Regions from separate parts of the Leptolyngbya sp. UWPOB_LEPTO1 genome, predicted to be linked through region 1. Evidence: riboswitches for the same ligand, from Rfam matches in the RefSeq annotation. Region 1 holds a riboswitch; the other holds the start of a gene.
The links. A riboswitch is a leader RNA that binds a small molecule or an ion and turns the genes downstream of it on or off. The one in region 1 is predicted to bind cyclic di-AMP.
Positions count from the first base shown of each region.

Region 2: another riboswitch for cyclic di-AMP. It lies ahead of J0L70_RS01065 (universal stress protein); the one in region 1 lies ahead of ntrB (nitrate ABC transporter permease).

Region 1 is NZ_JAFLCJ010000012.1:86,397-94,125, forward strand. It holds gene J0L70_RS18465 (NACHT domain-containing protein) at 1-624, opposite strand, end outside; gene J0L70_RS18470 (hypothetical protein) at 637-1,095, opposite strand; gene crtO (beta-carotene ketolase CrtO) at 1,253-2,944, opposite strand; gene J0L70_RS18480 (hemerythrin domain-containing protein) at 3,242-4,276, shown strand; gene J0L70_RS18485 (glycerate kinase) at 4,384-5,271, shown strand; cyclic di-AMP (ydaO/yuaA leader) riboswitch at 5,365-5,524, shown strand; gene ntrB (nitrate ABC transporter permease) at 5,542-6,390, shown strand; gene J0L70_RS18495 (ABC transporter substrate-binding protein) at 6,596-7,729, shown strand, end outside.
Region 2 is NZ_JAFLCJ010000001.1:239,989-247,717, forward strand. It holds gene aroA (3-phosphoshikimate 1-carboxyvinyltransferase) at 1-902, opposite strand, end outside; gene J0L70_RS01060 (cation:proton antiporter) at 958-2,553, opposite strand; gene J0L70_RS01065 (universal stress protein) at 2,668-3,291, opposite strand; cyclic di-AMP (ydaO/yuaA leader) riboswitch at 3,408-3,532, opposite strand; gene J0L70_RS01070 (hypothetical protein) at 3,876-4,190, opposite strand; gene J0L70_RS01075 (DMT family transporter) at 4,417-5,316, opposite strand; gene J0L70_RS01080 (phytoene desaturase family protein) at 5,313-6,806, opposite strand; gene J0L70_RS01085 (DUF1825 family protein) at 6,896-7,213, shown strand; gene J0L70_RS01090 (transglycosylase domain-containing protein) at 7,250-7,729, opposite strand, start outside.

The DNA of each region.
Region 1 (7,729 bases):
CAATTGTTTCTCAATCCAATCCTTTCCCTGATCTTCCGCCAGGTTAAACCCCGATCGAAGCTGCTGCACCAGCCAATCCTCGATCTTCCCCGTCTTCCAAGTCGATAACTCAAAAATAATCGGAATCACAGAACCCAGATTGTCGATCGCGCCCGCCAACAAATCCTGCGCCAAGGTCAACAGCGTCGTCGTTTTCCCCGCTCCTGGCGCACCCAAAATCAGCAATTTCTTGCGAACATCTTTACGACAGAAGACTTTTACGATCGCGTCATTCAAATCCAGGTCAACTTCTTCCTGACCTTCTGTTTTTAACTTCCGCCGCAGTTTTAGCGATGCCTTACTCGAATTTGCACCATACGGTTTCATCTGCAACGGAATCAAAACATCGTCATCATTCAGCGTAAAATCCAGCCGAGCGATCACATCCTCCTGCATTTTTTCAAGAATACGAGATTGTCGATCGTCCCACTTTTTCCCAGGCTGCGGAAAGGTTTGCAGGAAAGTTTGATAGATCGTCGTACTGCGATCGTCGCCTGCAATCTGTTTCAGATCTCGTCCTGCTTGAGTGAGATCGACCTCGCTATTGTTAATGTCGCCGCCGATGTTTTGATCTTGAGAAGCCATCGTTGTTAATTCTTAAATCCCAAAAAAATGCATCGCCACCCCAAGCCAAGGCGCGATCGCTTTCAAGATCTCCGCTCCCGTCTGCCATAAACCCTTCGCCGCCTCTGAAGTCTCCTGTAAGTTCTTCATCGTCTCACTCACTTGCTTCAGATTCTCGCCAATCAGGGTCTTATTCGCTTCCTTTTTCTTCGCCGCTTCTTTTTTCGCCTCTTTCTTAGCAGCGTCGAGATAATCCAGCATTTCTTCTTGTTCTGTCTCAGCGACCCCGGATGATTTAATCGCTGTTTCTAGCTTTTCCAGCAGTTGCACCACTTCAGCGATCGTCATGCCTTGCGTCTGATCGTCCGAGTCACCGCGCTGAACCGCCGTCAGATCACGACCTGCTTGCGCCATCTGCACTTGGCTACCTGTGACATTTCCACCGATCGACTGAGACTGAGTTGGATTTTCCGGGGGCTTCTTTCCAAACATGAATCATCCTCTAGCTTTTTCTCAATTGTAAGAATTAATTCATCAGCACCACCCAGGATTCCTAATTTTTTAATTCGCTCAGAGAAGCACCGCAGCAAAGAGAAGCTCAATCGTTTTATCAAATCAACCAGCATGAGGATCAAACTATCGATCGTGATTATTTCTGAAACAACCCATCAAAAACAGACTTGATCGAACTGCCTGCATCCCGAAACGTCTGCAAAAACGGTTGCTGAGCATGGAGAAACACTCGCGCACAATTCCGCCCCGGCATTCCCGAAATTGACCCACCCGGATGTGTTCCTGCTCCTGTGAGATAAAGATTCTCGATCGGGGTTTTATAATTCGCAATCTCTGGCAAAGGTCGGAAAAAGACCATCTGCTCTAAGGTCATATCAATGTGATAGTAATTACCTTTGTAAGAGCCAAGCCGTTCCCCTAACTCGGCAGGGCTTTCAACCGCACGAGCGATCGTAGCTGTTTTCACATTAGGCGCATAGTCAGCCAGCTTATCGACGACACGATCGGCAACTTTATTTTTCAATTCATCTGTCCAGCCTGTGCCATTCAAGCCTGTTCCTTCAGCATTCTCAACCTGATAAGGCGCAAAGAATTCAATCCACACCGTATGACCACCCTCAGGAGCCATCGTCGGATCGAGCATCGTCGGTTGAACAATGTACATCGAGGGATCAGCATCGGGAATTTTACCGATCGAAGAATCGTGATGAGCAATTTCTACATGCTTAACCGAATCCGCAATCAGCACTGAACCAATGAGATACTCATCTTTGTGATCGTGATGAATAAATTTCAAGGGTTCAGACATTGCCAGATCGATTTTTAGAATCGTTTCATTATTGTTCACGATTCTACGATCGAGCCTTTCTCGCAAATGTTCATCGGCTGAATCTACATCGCTTGGATCGACGAGTTGCAAAAATACTCGTCTCGCATCAATGTTAGAAATTACGCCACGAGTCGCGCGATATTCCTGACCTGTTGCAACTCTGACACCCACTGCTTTTCCGTCATCAATCAGAATTTGCTTCACTGATTGATCTGTGAGAATTTCCCCGCCTAGAGATTGAACTAATTTTACTAAAGCAGCGGTCAGCGCACCTGTTCCCCCTTGCGGTCGTGCCATTCCTGGATGATGTCGCATTGCCATCATCATTGCTCCGATCGCTAAATTCTTCTGTGAAGGTGGCACACTCATTTCTGCTGCTAATCGAGCTAGAGGTGCTTTGACTGTTTCTGTGTCAAAGTACTCATGCAAAATATCCTCAGCGCTCGAAAGCATCGTTCGCACAAAATCGAGTGCTTTGTTCGTGGAACCAACTACTGATAGAAAATCTTTGATCTTCTTGAGATCATAGTTTCCAGCAATATCAATAATTGACTTAGGAGGAGCATTAAACATGGGAATCATGGCGTTGATCGTCCGCTGCCACAGATCCACAAACTCTGCATACTTTCTCGCATCTCGCTCACTATATTGAGCAATTCCAGCACAAGTTTTTTCAACAGATTGATGCGCCAGAAAGTAAGTGCCATCCGGGTGCGGACAGAAGACAACCGGATCACAGTAAAGATACTTCAACCCATATTTTTCTAGCTCCAGTTCTTCGACCACTGAACCAAGATGGATAAACTCATGATCGATCGCACATCGATTAAAGCGAAATCCAGGTGCTTCTTCGGGTAGAAGTTCTTCGGTTGTCGCGGCTCCCCCTGGAACCGATCTCTTTTCTAGCAAAAGCACTTTGTACCCAGCTTTGAGTAGATAGGCAGCACAGACTAATCCATTGTGACCTGCACCAATTATGACCACATCATAAGTAGACATCGATACTTGCTCCTAGCATTTCTCTCACGTGATGTGCGAACAGTCCTAGCGGCACGATTCGCCTAAGCATCCCATTTTTTATTCTTATTCAAAAGCGTCTAGCACAACTGAGCAAAAGGCAACTATCTAAAGACGAAATTTTAGATTCTACGTGTATCTAGAGTCTGATCCCGAAGGTGATTTACCCAACATTTTAGTCAACCACGGGAATGATGTTGTTTCTAGATGCCTGTGCGAAGCTCAAAGCTGGAACGAATACCGAAATCTCAATAAGAGCAAATTTGGAGAACACTCATTATGGTTACAACAGTAGACGACACGAAACGCAAAGCGATCGCGATGAAGCTTGCGGATATGAAAGCTGTTCAAGAATTAATCATCTCTAATGAACAGGAATTTATTTCAGCAACGACAGATTCTGAGATTGCCAAGCGCTTTCAAGAGATGCTGAAAGATGACCAGAAGAATCTGGGAATCTTGGACACTGTGATTGTTCAATATGGTGTGCCATCTGAACCGAAGCAGACGATTAGCGAATTCGTCAGCAAGATGGATCAGATGATGTCTGGTTCCGAATTGACCATGTATGAAAAGGTGTTTCAACATGAATTGATGAAGCATCAGCAAGTGATGACCGGAATCACGATTCACAAAGCTGCTCAGCGCGTGGGTGCAGATATCGAAGCGGCGATTACTCCACTAAATACTGTCAACTTTGAAAACCGTGCTCACCAAGAGCAACTCAAAGGCGTTCTCGAAACGTTGGGCGTGCGCGAATTGACCGGAATGGATGCAGACCAAGGACTGTGGAGCCGGGTTCAAGATGCGGTTGCGGCACTGTCTGGTGTAGCAGGTAGTGTTGTCACGCAAGCGAGTGGCAAGTCTGATATGAACATTCAAGATGTGATTCGGATGGATCACCAAAAAGTGAATGTTCTGTTTGCTGAAATCAAAGGAACGCAAGATCAAATGAAGCGCAAAGAGTTCTTCACTCAGTTGGCGAGTGACTTACGCGCTCATGCGATCGCTGAAAACGAAATTGCTTATCCCGCAGTTCGAGGTAAGTATGCTGAAAGCGACTTGCAAGAACTTTACGATGAGCAAAATTCCTGGTTCCCCGCACTTGAAGCGATGGAAAAAATGGACATGATGTCGGATCAGTTCATGTCTGCATTGAACAAGTTGATGGATGAGATCATGGATCACGTTCGTCAAGAAGAAAGCACGTTCTTTGCAGCATTGCGCGATAACTTCAGCAGTTCTGAACTAGAAAATCTGGCAACTCAGTTCAAGGCGAGAAAGAGCGAAGTACAAAAAGCTGCTGCTAAATAATCGCTGCACGAGCTAGGGTTTGATTTCAGGGGTTATAGACCGGGGGATAGATTCTCCCGGTTTTTTTGATTCAATAATAGAATTGCGACGGATAAAGACTTGATTCTATGGATATTGATTATGAGTCTGAAAGGAATCGATCCGAGTTTCTTAAAATCCACGAAGCTGCGATCGTAGAACTCTGCAACGAACTCGAAATTGTGCCCGACCCTGACACCATTAAGAAGATCTGGGTACCTTTAGCCTTTCAGATTGCACATTGGCGCAACGCTCAATCTCGTGTTCTCATTCAGGGGTTTCTAGGTGGGCAAGGCACTGGAAAAACGACCTTAACTAAAGTCCTTGCGCTGCTTCTCAACAAGCTCGGCTACTCGACTGTGAGTTGGTCACTTGATGATTTGTATTTGCCGTATGTCGATCGAGTTCGGTTGCGAACTCGTGATCCGCGAATGATTCGTCGAGGACCACCTGGAACGCATGATGTGCAATTAGGCATTGAGGTTTTACAGCAGTTTCAGCGGGGAGAGTTTCCGATCTCACTGCCCAGATTTGATAAATCGGCTCATGGAGGCGAAGGCGATCGCAGTGAGCCAGAACTCATTACACAGGCAGATATTATTCTCTTTGAGGGATGGTTTGTGGGAGTACGCCCGATTGTTTCTGAGTTCGAGATTGTTGCAGATCAGCAATTCGCACAAGCCATGAATCAGCAATTGCAGAGCTATGTACCGTTGTGGGAATTACTCGATCGCTTCGTGATTCTCTATGTTCCAGAGTATCAACTGAGCAAACAATGGCGGAAAGAAGCTGAGCATAAAATGATTGCTCAAGGTAAAGCTGGAATGAGTGATGCTGAAATCGATGAATTTGTCGAGTACTTTTGGCAAGCCTTACACCCTGAATTATTCATTCCGCCCCTACTAAAGCAGGCAGATTTAGTTCTAGAGATCGGAGAGGGGCACAGTGTTCGATCGATAAATTATCCAATCGATTGAGAATTTTTATGCATTCTGCTGTGAGAGGATCATGAAATACTTCTAAAGAAAGATTGTTCATTTTGATACTTCGATGGTAAAGTATCTCCTATTCGAGTCGGTCAGCTTAATTCAGAGAGTAATCTCTGAAGCGGAGGAACCAGTTTATTCGGGGCTTACTGTTGTGAGCTTAGTTATTTCTAAGTAACCCAATGGGGGGCATCTCGCAGCCCTCGCCCGTCAGCTAACTTCGTCAGCATTCGAGAGTGTGGCTCTGGAGAATCTAAACTTATGATCCTGCAAATCAATTTGGCAGCAATGTTTGCTGTTGTTTCTCAAGCGATGGGGCGGCGGGTTCGTCCAGTTATTAGTCGCGATCGTGTCTTTTTACCGTTCCTAGGTTTTCTAGGTGTGATTGTGCTGTGGTGGGCGATCGCGCTTGCGAAACCGGAGTTGATTCCAACGCCTCCTGAAGCATGGGTGGCAAATTTGGATTACATTCTGCATCCGTTTTATCGTCGAGGCCCTGGAGACTTAGGATTAGGATGGCTCTTACTTGCGAGTTTGCGGCGGGTATTGATTGGATTTAGCTTGGGTGCATTGGTAGCAATTCCAGTCGGCTTTTTGATTGGCATGTCTGAAAAAGCCATGATGGCGCTCAATCCAGTCATTCAGATTTTTAAGCCCGTTTCGCCGCTAGCTTGGTTGCCGATCGCGCTTTCTATTTTCAATCTGGCTGATCCTTCAGCAATTTTCGTGATCTTCATTACTTCACTTTGGGCAACGATTATCAACACTGCGTTGGGCGTATCGAGTGTTCCAAAAGATTATATTGATGTGTCGCGAGTGTTAGAAATGCCGCAGTGGCGGCGGATTCTGAAGATTGTGCTCCCTGCTAGCTTGCCGTACATTTTTACAGGTTTGAGAATTAGCCTGGGAATTGCTTGGCTGGTGATTGTGGCAGTCGAAATGCTAACTGGCGGAGTGGGAATCGGATTCTTTGTGTGGGATGAATGGAGTCGATTGAATCTTAGCTCTGTGTTTTTAGCCGTGTTTGTCATTGGCTTAACAGGATTGCTATTAGATTTTGGATTAGCCCAGCTTGAAGCTCTAGTAACACATCGTCGGCGATCGGTTTAGCTTCGAGAAACTCTCTAGAGAATTGCGTGCTATCAGGAACGATTGATAGCAATTTGTAGGCTTAGCAGATCTTGAAAATTTAGAGGTTTCAAAACTTAAAGTCCCTGATTCTAGGAGCTTTAGACGCTAAAGCCGAAGTTACTGTAGCACCCTTAAACCGAACCCGACATTCAACTGAACATCCTCCGAATGCAGAGAGTAGAGCATGAGAAATTGGACAAGACGAGCATTTTTAATCGGCGCGGGAACATCGACTGTGGCAGCTTCACTGCCTTCATGTGCGATCAATGCCAGTCGTGCACCCCAAGGACTCTCTGAGGCTGCAATGTCAGTTACTCCTGTGATTCAATCGAGCGAGTTAGAGAAACCGAATTTGACGATCGGCTATGTTCCGGTCAATGACTGTGCGCCATTTGCGATCGCTTGGGAAAAAGGCTTTTTTCGCAAATATGGCTTGAATGTACAATTGAGCCGTGAAGCCAGTTGGGCGACCTCACGAGATGGCTTAATCTTCGGTCGCTTAGATGCGGCTCCCGTCGTTGCCGGAGCAGTTACAAATGCGCGAGTTGGAGCAGAAGGCGCGCGCCATGCTCCGATGTGTGCTGGCATGACCATTCATCATCACGGAAATGCGATGACGATGAATCGCGCAATGTGGGAGTCAGGATTGCGTCCTTGGTCAGCATACAACGGCAACTTAGACACATTTGGGCAAGACTTTCGACAGTACTTTGATAACTTACCTTCAGAGCAACGAGTCTGGGCAGTCGTCCTCAGTTCTTCAATCTACGAGTACTTTGTGCGCTACGTTGCTGCAGCAGCAGGAGTCAATCCACTCAAAGAGTTTCGAGTGATTATTGTGCCCCCGCCCCAGATGGTGACGAATGTGCGGATTGGCGCAATGCAAGGTTACATGGTCGCTGAACCCTGGAATACACGGGCAATTTCAGGGAATGAAGGCATCGGGTTTACTTTTGCTCAAGGACGAGAGATCTGGAATGGACATCCCGATCGCTTACTTGCGGTCATGCAATCTTTTATTGATGAGAATCCCAAAACTTATCGGGCATTACTCAAAGCGATGATCGAAGCCTGTCGCTACTGTGATCAAAATCGAGAAGAAGTCGCTCAGATTATTTCAGCGCGATCGTATACCGGAGCAAATGTGAAATTTACTCGACCAGCGATCGTCGGAGACTACAACTACGGCGGATTTGATGGCAAAAATCGAACCGTGAAATCAGATTCGACAACCATGTTCTTCGACATGCCGAAAGATGTGCCTCACGTCAAAGATGAGCATTCTACTTTTATGTGGCAATCGCGCAGTTTATGGCTG
Region 2 (7,729 bases), on a different contig from region 1:
TCGGCTCCCATACGTTCGAGAATTTCTAAGACACCCGTTCGGGTTGGATTCACCCCAACATTCTCGATCGTCAAATCTGACCCAGGTACGATCGCCCCTGCAACGAGCCAAAATGCGGCTGAGCTAATATCTCCCGGCACAACAACCGTCTGCCCGGTCAATTGAGACTGTCCGGTTACGGTCACACTATTGGTTTCAGGGTCAACGGTTAAATCTGCTCCAAACGCCCGCAGCATCCGTTCACTATGATCGCGCGACAAGGCTGGCTCGGTGACGGTTGTTTTTCCTTGCGTCATTAATCCAGCAAGTAAAACACAGGATTTCACTTGAGCAGACGCGATCGGCGAATGGTAATGAATCGGTTTCAAAACCTGCCCCTGAATGGCTAAAGGCGCGAGCGAATTTTGCTTGCGTCCCCAAATCTGTGCGCCCATCTGCTGAAGGGGTTTCACGACACGAGACATCGGGCGCGATCGCAATGATCCATCTCCGGTTACGGTAAAAAATCGATCCGGATGCGATGCCAAAATTCCGAGCATTAATCGTAAGGTTGTGCCAGAATTTCCCGCATCTAAAACATCCACAGGCTCGACTAAATTGCCCAGTCCAATTCCCTTGACTCGCACCTCTTCCGTGTTCAACTCCGAGATTTCGGCTCCCATCGCCCGAAAACAACTGGCTGTACTTCTCGGATCTTCTCCTAAAAGCAATCCGTGAATAACGGTTTCGCCTTGAGCCAAAGCGCCCAACATTAACGCCCGATGCGAAATCGATTTATCTCCTGGAACCCGAATTCGACCTTGCAAAGCCAGTCCCGCACTCGGGCGCTGAATCACAAGATCGTGGTGAGCATCGGTGACATGAAGCGCGATCGCTTCACTGTACGGGTTCGCAGAAGTCATAACACAATAAAATTACAGACAGCATTCGCTATCATCCGTTAATGCAGCTTTAGCGTCAATCATCCTCAACCTTTAACAACTGCTCATCGATCGCTTTCAATCTGCCTTTCACAACTTCCTCAGACAAAATTCGCTTACGCAACGCATCATTCAAGGCATTTTTTTCCGCTAATAACAACCGTCGCTTCACTGCATCAAACCGAGATGCCTGAAAGGTAAGGACAGTAGATTTCTCCGAGCGACGATTGTAAAAATCTCGCAGCGATCGCTCTGCTGCTGCCACTTTAATTTGATAGCTCGATCGCAATTCCTCATATACTGACTTCGGCAAAACCCCACTTTTGAGCAAGGTGTCGAGTTCATCCTGCGCTGCTTTTGCCGTCATTAACTGCGATTGCAATCCTTCGACCCACTCTTGCACCTCGGAACGATGAGCCAACTTCAATCGTTGAACAATAAACGGCAATCCCACCCCTTGCACAACCAGCGATAACAACACCGACCCAAACACGATCGCAATCAGCGATTCTCGCCCCGGAATACTCGATGGCAAACTTAACACCAAAGCCATCGACAACGAGCCTTTAATATTGCCCAAAAACAGCACGTGTTGCCACTTGAGCGGAATGGGTCGATCAAACACTCCTACCAATGCGAGTAGGGGATACACTGCCAACATCCGCCCAATCTGATATGCCAACACAGCCAGCAAGACCGCAGGCAAAATTCGCCCCAACGTATCTAATCGCAGTTCTAACCCAATCAGCAGGAAAATAAACGTATTGACTCCGAATCCCGCATACTCCCAAAAGCTCAGTACCGTGATCCGACTCGATGCCGAAACCTTGCGCGATCGCTCCAAGTTTCCCAACATCAAACCCGCAATCACGACTGCTACCACACCCGAAACATGCAGAAATTGACCTAATTGAAATGCACTCAGAGCGATCGCCACAGTCAATAAAATACTACTGAGTGGATCATCTTCGGATTGCAAATACAATTCCACTCCCAAATACCCCAGAACCAAGCCAACCGCGAGTCCGCCAACAATCACGACCACCAACTCGCGAATCCCATCAGTCAGCGCAATGCTACCAGTCGAATTAAATTTCAAAACCAAACTGAACAGCACCAGCGCAATGCCGTCGTTAAATAGGCTTTCTCCTTCGACGATCGTGATCAGTTTGGAGGGAACTTCCACCTCTTTAAACACGGCAATCACCGACACTGTGTCCGTAATCGCCAAAATCACTCCAACCAACAGCGCTGGAATCCACTCCAATGCCAAGCCAAATTTTAGTCCGATCGCCGTAATTCCAACCGCGATCAACACGCCTGGACCTGCGAGCAGCAAAATCGGCTTCAGCGTACTTCTTAACCGACTAATATCAGTATTAATCGCTGCCTCAAACAGCAAAATGGGCAGAAACAAATTAATAATCAGCGCTGAATCTAATCCAACTTTTCGAGGCAGAAATTCCGCGATCGCGACTCCTGCCAGCACCAATCCCGTCACATAAGGCACTCTTAACCGTCGCGACAGCAATGCCACAATCGTCGCCACCAACAGCAAAATAATCAGTACCGTCACTAACTGCGCGAACTGACCCTGATCACCCACCGCGATCGCTAATATTTTTCCTGTCATAAGTTCTGAGCTTCTACCCCAACGCCACTAAAAACCATACCTTTCGTTGGGGAACTAAGCTTACTTTTTGAACCAGGCGATCGGCTAAATCTCCGCGATCGCCGATGGTTCACCCTAATCTTCCAACACAGACGGAATTCCCAACACTGGACAGGGGAACTGCACCCCCAATTGCCTCACCAGCGGATGGTCGCCTGTATCACATCCCAAAATCAACAGCGAAGCCTTCTCAGCCTCGACAACTTCCTTCAACTCTTTTGCAACGCGCCCAAACCGCAAATGCGTCTTCAGGGAACCGCGCCATTCTTCCGCCATACAGCGCGCATTCCATAAGATGCGATCGGCTTGCTCAAACAGTTCCGCCATCCCAAACTGCGGACTTGCCATCGTTTCTAATTCCGCGATCGCAGTTCGGCTGGTCTGCCACTCATTTCCCGCTTCTTTTTTCGAGCGTTTCGAGGTGCTATTAAAAACCGGAATCCGGTTCATCACGCCATCATCAATCACATACACGACTTGAACCGTCACCTGTTTACCCGTTGCCAAGCGTGTTTGGTGAGCAATCCATAATGTCAGATCCAGCGCCGTCTGACTACTCGGCGAATGAGAATAACCAACGACCAGATTGATTTCTGGCTCCTCGGCATGGCTTGTACCTGCCATCAGCAGCATTTTCTGAACCAAATCAGTCCGTCCAAGCGTGCCTTGGAGCCGTACGAGCATCGAATGAATATTCACGAGTTTGAAACCTCTCCTAACTACACAGGGCTGAGAGGTGGGTGAGGGATTTTTGACGATCGCAGATAGACGATCGAAATTCAGGACACCATAATCGCAGAGAACTGCGTTCTGGAGAATCCTCCCAATGCTGACGGAGTTAGCTGACGGGCTAAGACTGGAAGGTGTCTTTCTCAAACGGGTGTTTGAGATTCGCCCCAAAAATTGGTTCCTCCGTTTTGAATTCAAGCACCCTAAAAAGGGCTTAGATTCAAATTAAGCGACCCACAGATTGACTTCCCTAAAGTGTTGACAAAAGCACCCACAACAAAAAACCAGGTACTCTGGTTTGATCTTGCTGTTGGCTAATTTAATACGGACATGCGAGAAAGAACTGCTACTTATAAGACAAAACGAGGGACGTAAGCGAGTCAGCCTCGGTAGCAGAATCATTGCCATTATAACAACTGGTACTGGAGCGTACCATTTTCCTCACATATTGTATTGTTCTTGACAGCAAATTTCTTCCATTTCCACCTTTAGTATTTTCTAAATGCAGCCGCTTTGTCTTCTCTCACGAGATACAGATTGGTTGCAAATGTCACTCAGTTGTTCGAGAAATTAGAACAGGGAAAATCTTCGGGTGGCGTTAAGGATTGGATTTTCGGAGCCGTTAACATTTTTTGATAGAGTCTTGCGGCACGGCTAGAACGCTTAAATTTATCCAGAAGTTCTAAGTAAGCGAAGGGGAGAACGATGACCCAAAATAGACACGCGATCGCAATCACTAAGCCTGATATCCGTTGCTCTTTCTTGGTTAAATCATCTTGATCATGACGGAAAAATTCGAGCCAGCTAATGAAGAGAACTGGCATCACGGCTACGTAAAATAATCCCGAAACCACTAACAAAACTTGCATAAACAACTCTTTCCTCAAACATTGACGTTGCTAGGAATTGAAATCGTAGCGACCCCGTGTTAGTCCCGTAGCTTTCCTCCTCTAGAGATACTATGCAGTTCTGAATATCTGCGTTAGCAAAATCACTGAATGTTGTTCTATAGATTTATGAAAGACATTGTTACACGGCATCGTATCACGTTGTAAATGTTACCCAGCATCACCTGTTACCTACCAGTGATTAAAATCATTGACGCTGAAACAATAAACCCACTCCCAACAGCGCAATCAGGACACCCATGACAGATCGTATGCTAACGCGATCGCCCAAAATCCGAGTTAAGGGTATGACAAATAAGGGACTGGTACTACTCAAGGCTTGTGCGATTCCGGTTGCAGCGAATTTCAGAGACGTTTGCTGAAGTAAAATTCCTAAATAAGTACTCACGAATCCCGTTGTTGCAATCACGACAAACAATCGACGATTTTGTACGGGTTTAACCAGTTCAACCGATTGGCGTTGCAGCAAGATCCAGATGAGCAGTGCGATCGTACCGCCTAAAAGCCGAATTAATGTACTCCAGAGTGAGTCAATTTCAGAACTGACCAGTGCGGCTCTTGACATAACGGCACCTGTTGCTTGCCCAAGAGCGGCGAGCAGTCCGAATAAACTGCCCCGAAGCGGACGGAAATTTTCGTGAACATCAGAAGCGCGTTCTAAGATCACCCAAACGACTCCGACAATCGTCAACCCAATCCCAAGCCAAGCCGTGGTTGAAATCTGCTCTTTGAGAAAGAGCAAGGCAAACACAGCAGACATAGGAGGCGCAAGAGTTTCAAATAAAAGGGTTCTTCTTGCGCCGATGCAATTGAGCGCGTTGAAATAAGCAGTATCACCGAAGCCAATGCCGATCGTGCCGCTGAGAAAGAGCAGGAGAAAATGAGCCGGATCGATCGAGGGAATATTCCACTGAGTGAGGAGTAAGGTCAGGACGAGCAAAACGATCGCAATCCAGCCCTTGGTGAAATTCAAAGCCAGCGGCTTGATTTGCCGTCCAACGCCCGTATAGACGATCGAGGCAGTTGCCCAGATCAGGGCAGCCATTAGCGCAGCGATTTCACCTCGAAATTGAAGAAAGAAAGTCAAAGTAAATCAACCAATTCAAGTGTTTGAGCCGGATCGACGAGTGTATTCGCGCAGAGAATTCCCGAAGCCGCAACAGCAGGCACACCAATTCCGGGCATGGTGCTATCTCCAACTCGGTAGAGATTCTCAATTGGCGTATAACAACTCGGAAATAATCCTTGTCCAGCAGGAATTCCGGCTCCGTATGTGCCTTGATATCGTCGCAAATATCGCGCATGAGTCAGCGGAGTTCCAATCAGTTCCAAGACGATGCGGGATTTCAAATCTGGAATGACTTTCTCAACGGCACGAAATAGCGACTGCGATCGCTGATGTTTTTTCTGCTCATACTCGGCATTTCGCGCCCAACCTTCAAAAGGTTCTAACGTGTAAGCATGAACAACGTGATGCCCATCTGGAGCAAGCGTCGCATCCCAAACCGAGGGAATCGAAATCATGCAGGTATTTCCAGGGGTAGTGATGTCTCGATCGTCATGCACGACCACATGATGACCTGTTAAACCTTCTAAACCCTCTGCGCGAATGCCAAGATGCAAGTGCATAAAACTCTCGATCGCTGGCGTTTTGAGTGCGTCTTGAGTATTCGGCAGGGGATCTAAAAGTTGCGAATAGGTATCCCAAATTGTGGCGTTAGAGATGACGATCGCTGATTTTAATTCTTCGCCATTTCGCAGCCGCACGCCTCGAACTTTGCCGGATTCAACGAGAATTTTCTCGACATGCGTACCCAATCGCAGCGATCCGCCCCATTTTTTCAGCCCTCGCACCAGCGCATCGACGATCGCGCCACTTCCCCCGATCGGATAATCAATCACAGAATTTGTCCGCTCTCCAAACATAAAGGCAACTTCAGGCGCGATCGTGCCGTGAGCCTTTAATCCAGACAATAGGAAACATTCCAAATCGATGAGTCTTCGCACCCAAGGATCACGAACCGTTTGATCCATCAAATCGCCAACAGAAGCTTGAATCATCCCCAAATTCGGGAGCAATTTCAGCAACGAAGGAAGATAACGACTCAACAAAAGCGGGGCTAATTTCCAATCGCTGCGTAGAGCGAGCGTCGGAATTCCGCGTAAGCCTTCGTAGAGTTTGAGAAACCGTTCTTCAAGTTCGACAAGCTCGATCGCACCTTGAGGAGAAATGTTCGCGATCGCCGATCGATATTTTTCTAAATTTCCATACACCGGAAGAGTCGCGTCTGGAAAATGATAATGACCAAACGGATCATAAGGAATCGCTGCGACGGGTTCTTCTAACACCGCTAAAACTTGGCGCAGCGGATTGACTGAATGGGCATCGCTCAACCCGCAGTAAAACGATGCCCCAGAATCAAAATGAAATCCTTGCCGCGAAAAGCTGTGAATTGCGCCGCCTGGAATAGTATGGCTTTCACAGACCACCACCGACTTTCCATATCGAGCCAATAATGCCCCTGCGACCAGTCCACCAATTCCACTCCCGATTACAACAATCTCTGTATCGTGCATATGAATGTTCCAAGTAGTGTTTCCACTACTTAACGAGTGTCAGCCCTTGTGAATAAAATGAACTCAAGTATTCTCGTGATTTTAAGACAATGTCATTTTTTGATTCCGAGATCGTTCAAGAAGAAGCTAAGAATCTTTTTCAGGATTATCAATCTCTAATCCAACTAGGCAGCAGCTATGGCAAGTTCGATCGTGAAGGCAAAATCATGTACATCGAACAGATGGAAGCCATTATGGATCGCTACAAAGTATTTATGAAACGCTTTGAGCTATCCGAAGATTTCTCTGCTCAGATGACAGTTGAGCAATTGAAAACTCAGTTGGGTCAGTTTGGCATGACTCCACAGCAAATGTTCGATCAAATGCAGCAAACCTTGAATCGGATGAAATCCCAAATTGACAAATAAAGCGGGTCGGGCAAACTGCCCAACCCCAAGAATTTGTTACGGTTTTTCAAAGTCCGACATGGGGCGGAACTTCTCAACAGGCACATCCTGCAACGCTTGAGACATAAAATCTCGCCAAATTGGAGCGACAAACGTTCCTCCCGTTGCACCCTGTCCTAGCTGCGAGTAGTTATCGTTTCCGACCCAAACTGCTGTTGCAAGCTGAGGCACATATCCCACAAACCAAATATCGCGCTCTGAAGAAGTTGTTCCCGTCTTTCCGGCAGCAGGACGACCAATTTGAGCTGCCGTTGCCGTTCCGCGCGTGATTACACCTTGTAGAGTGTCATTCAGAGCAGCAGATGCCCAGGAATCAAGCACTAGTCTTGGTTTCGGCGTGTTGTCTAAAATCACATTGCCACTGCTATCTGCAACTTGGGCGATCAAGGTCGTATCTGAATACCAGCCATTGTTTGCGAAGGTTGCATACGCACTCGCCATTTCTAGCGGCGTCAGGTCAACGGCTCCTAATGGCAA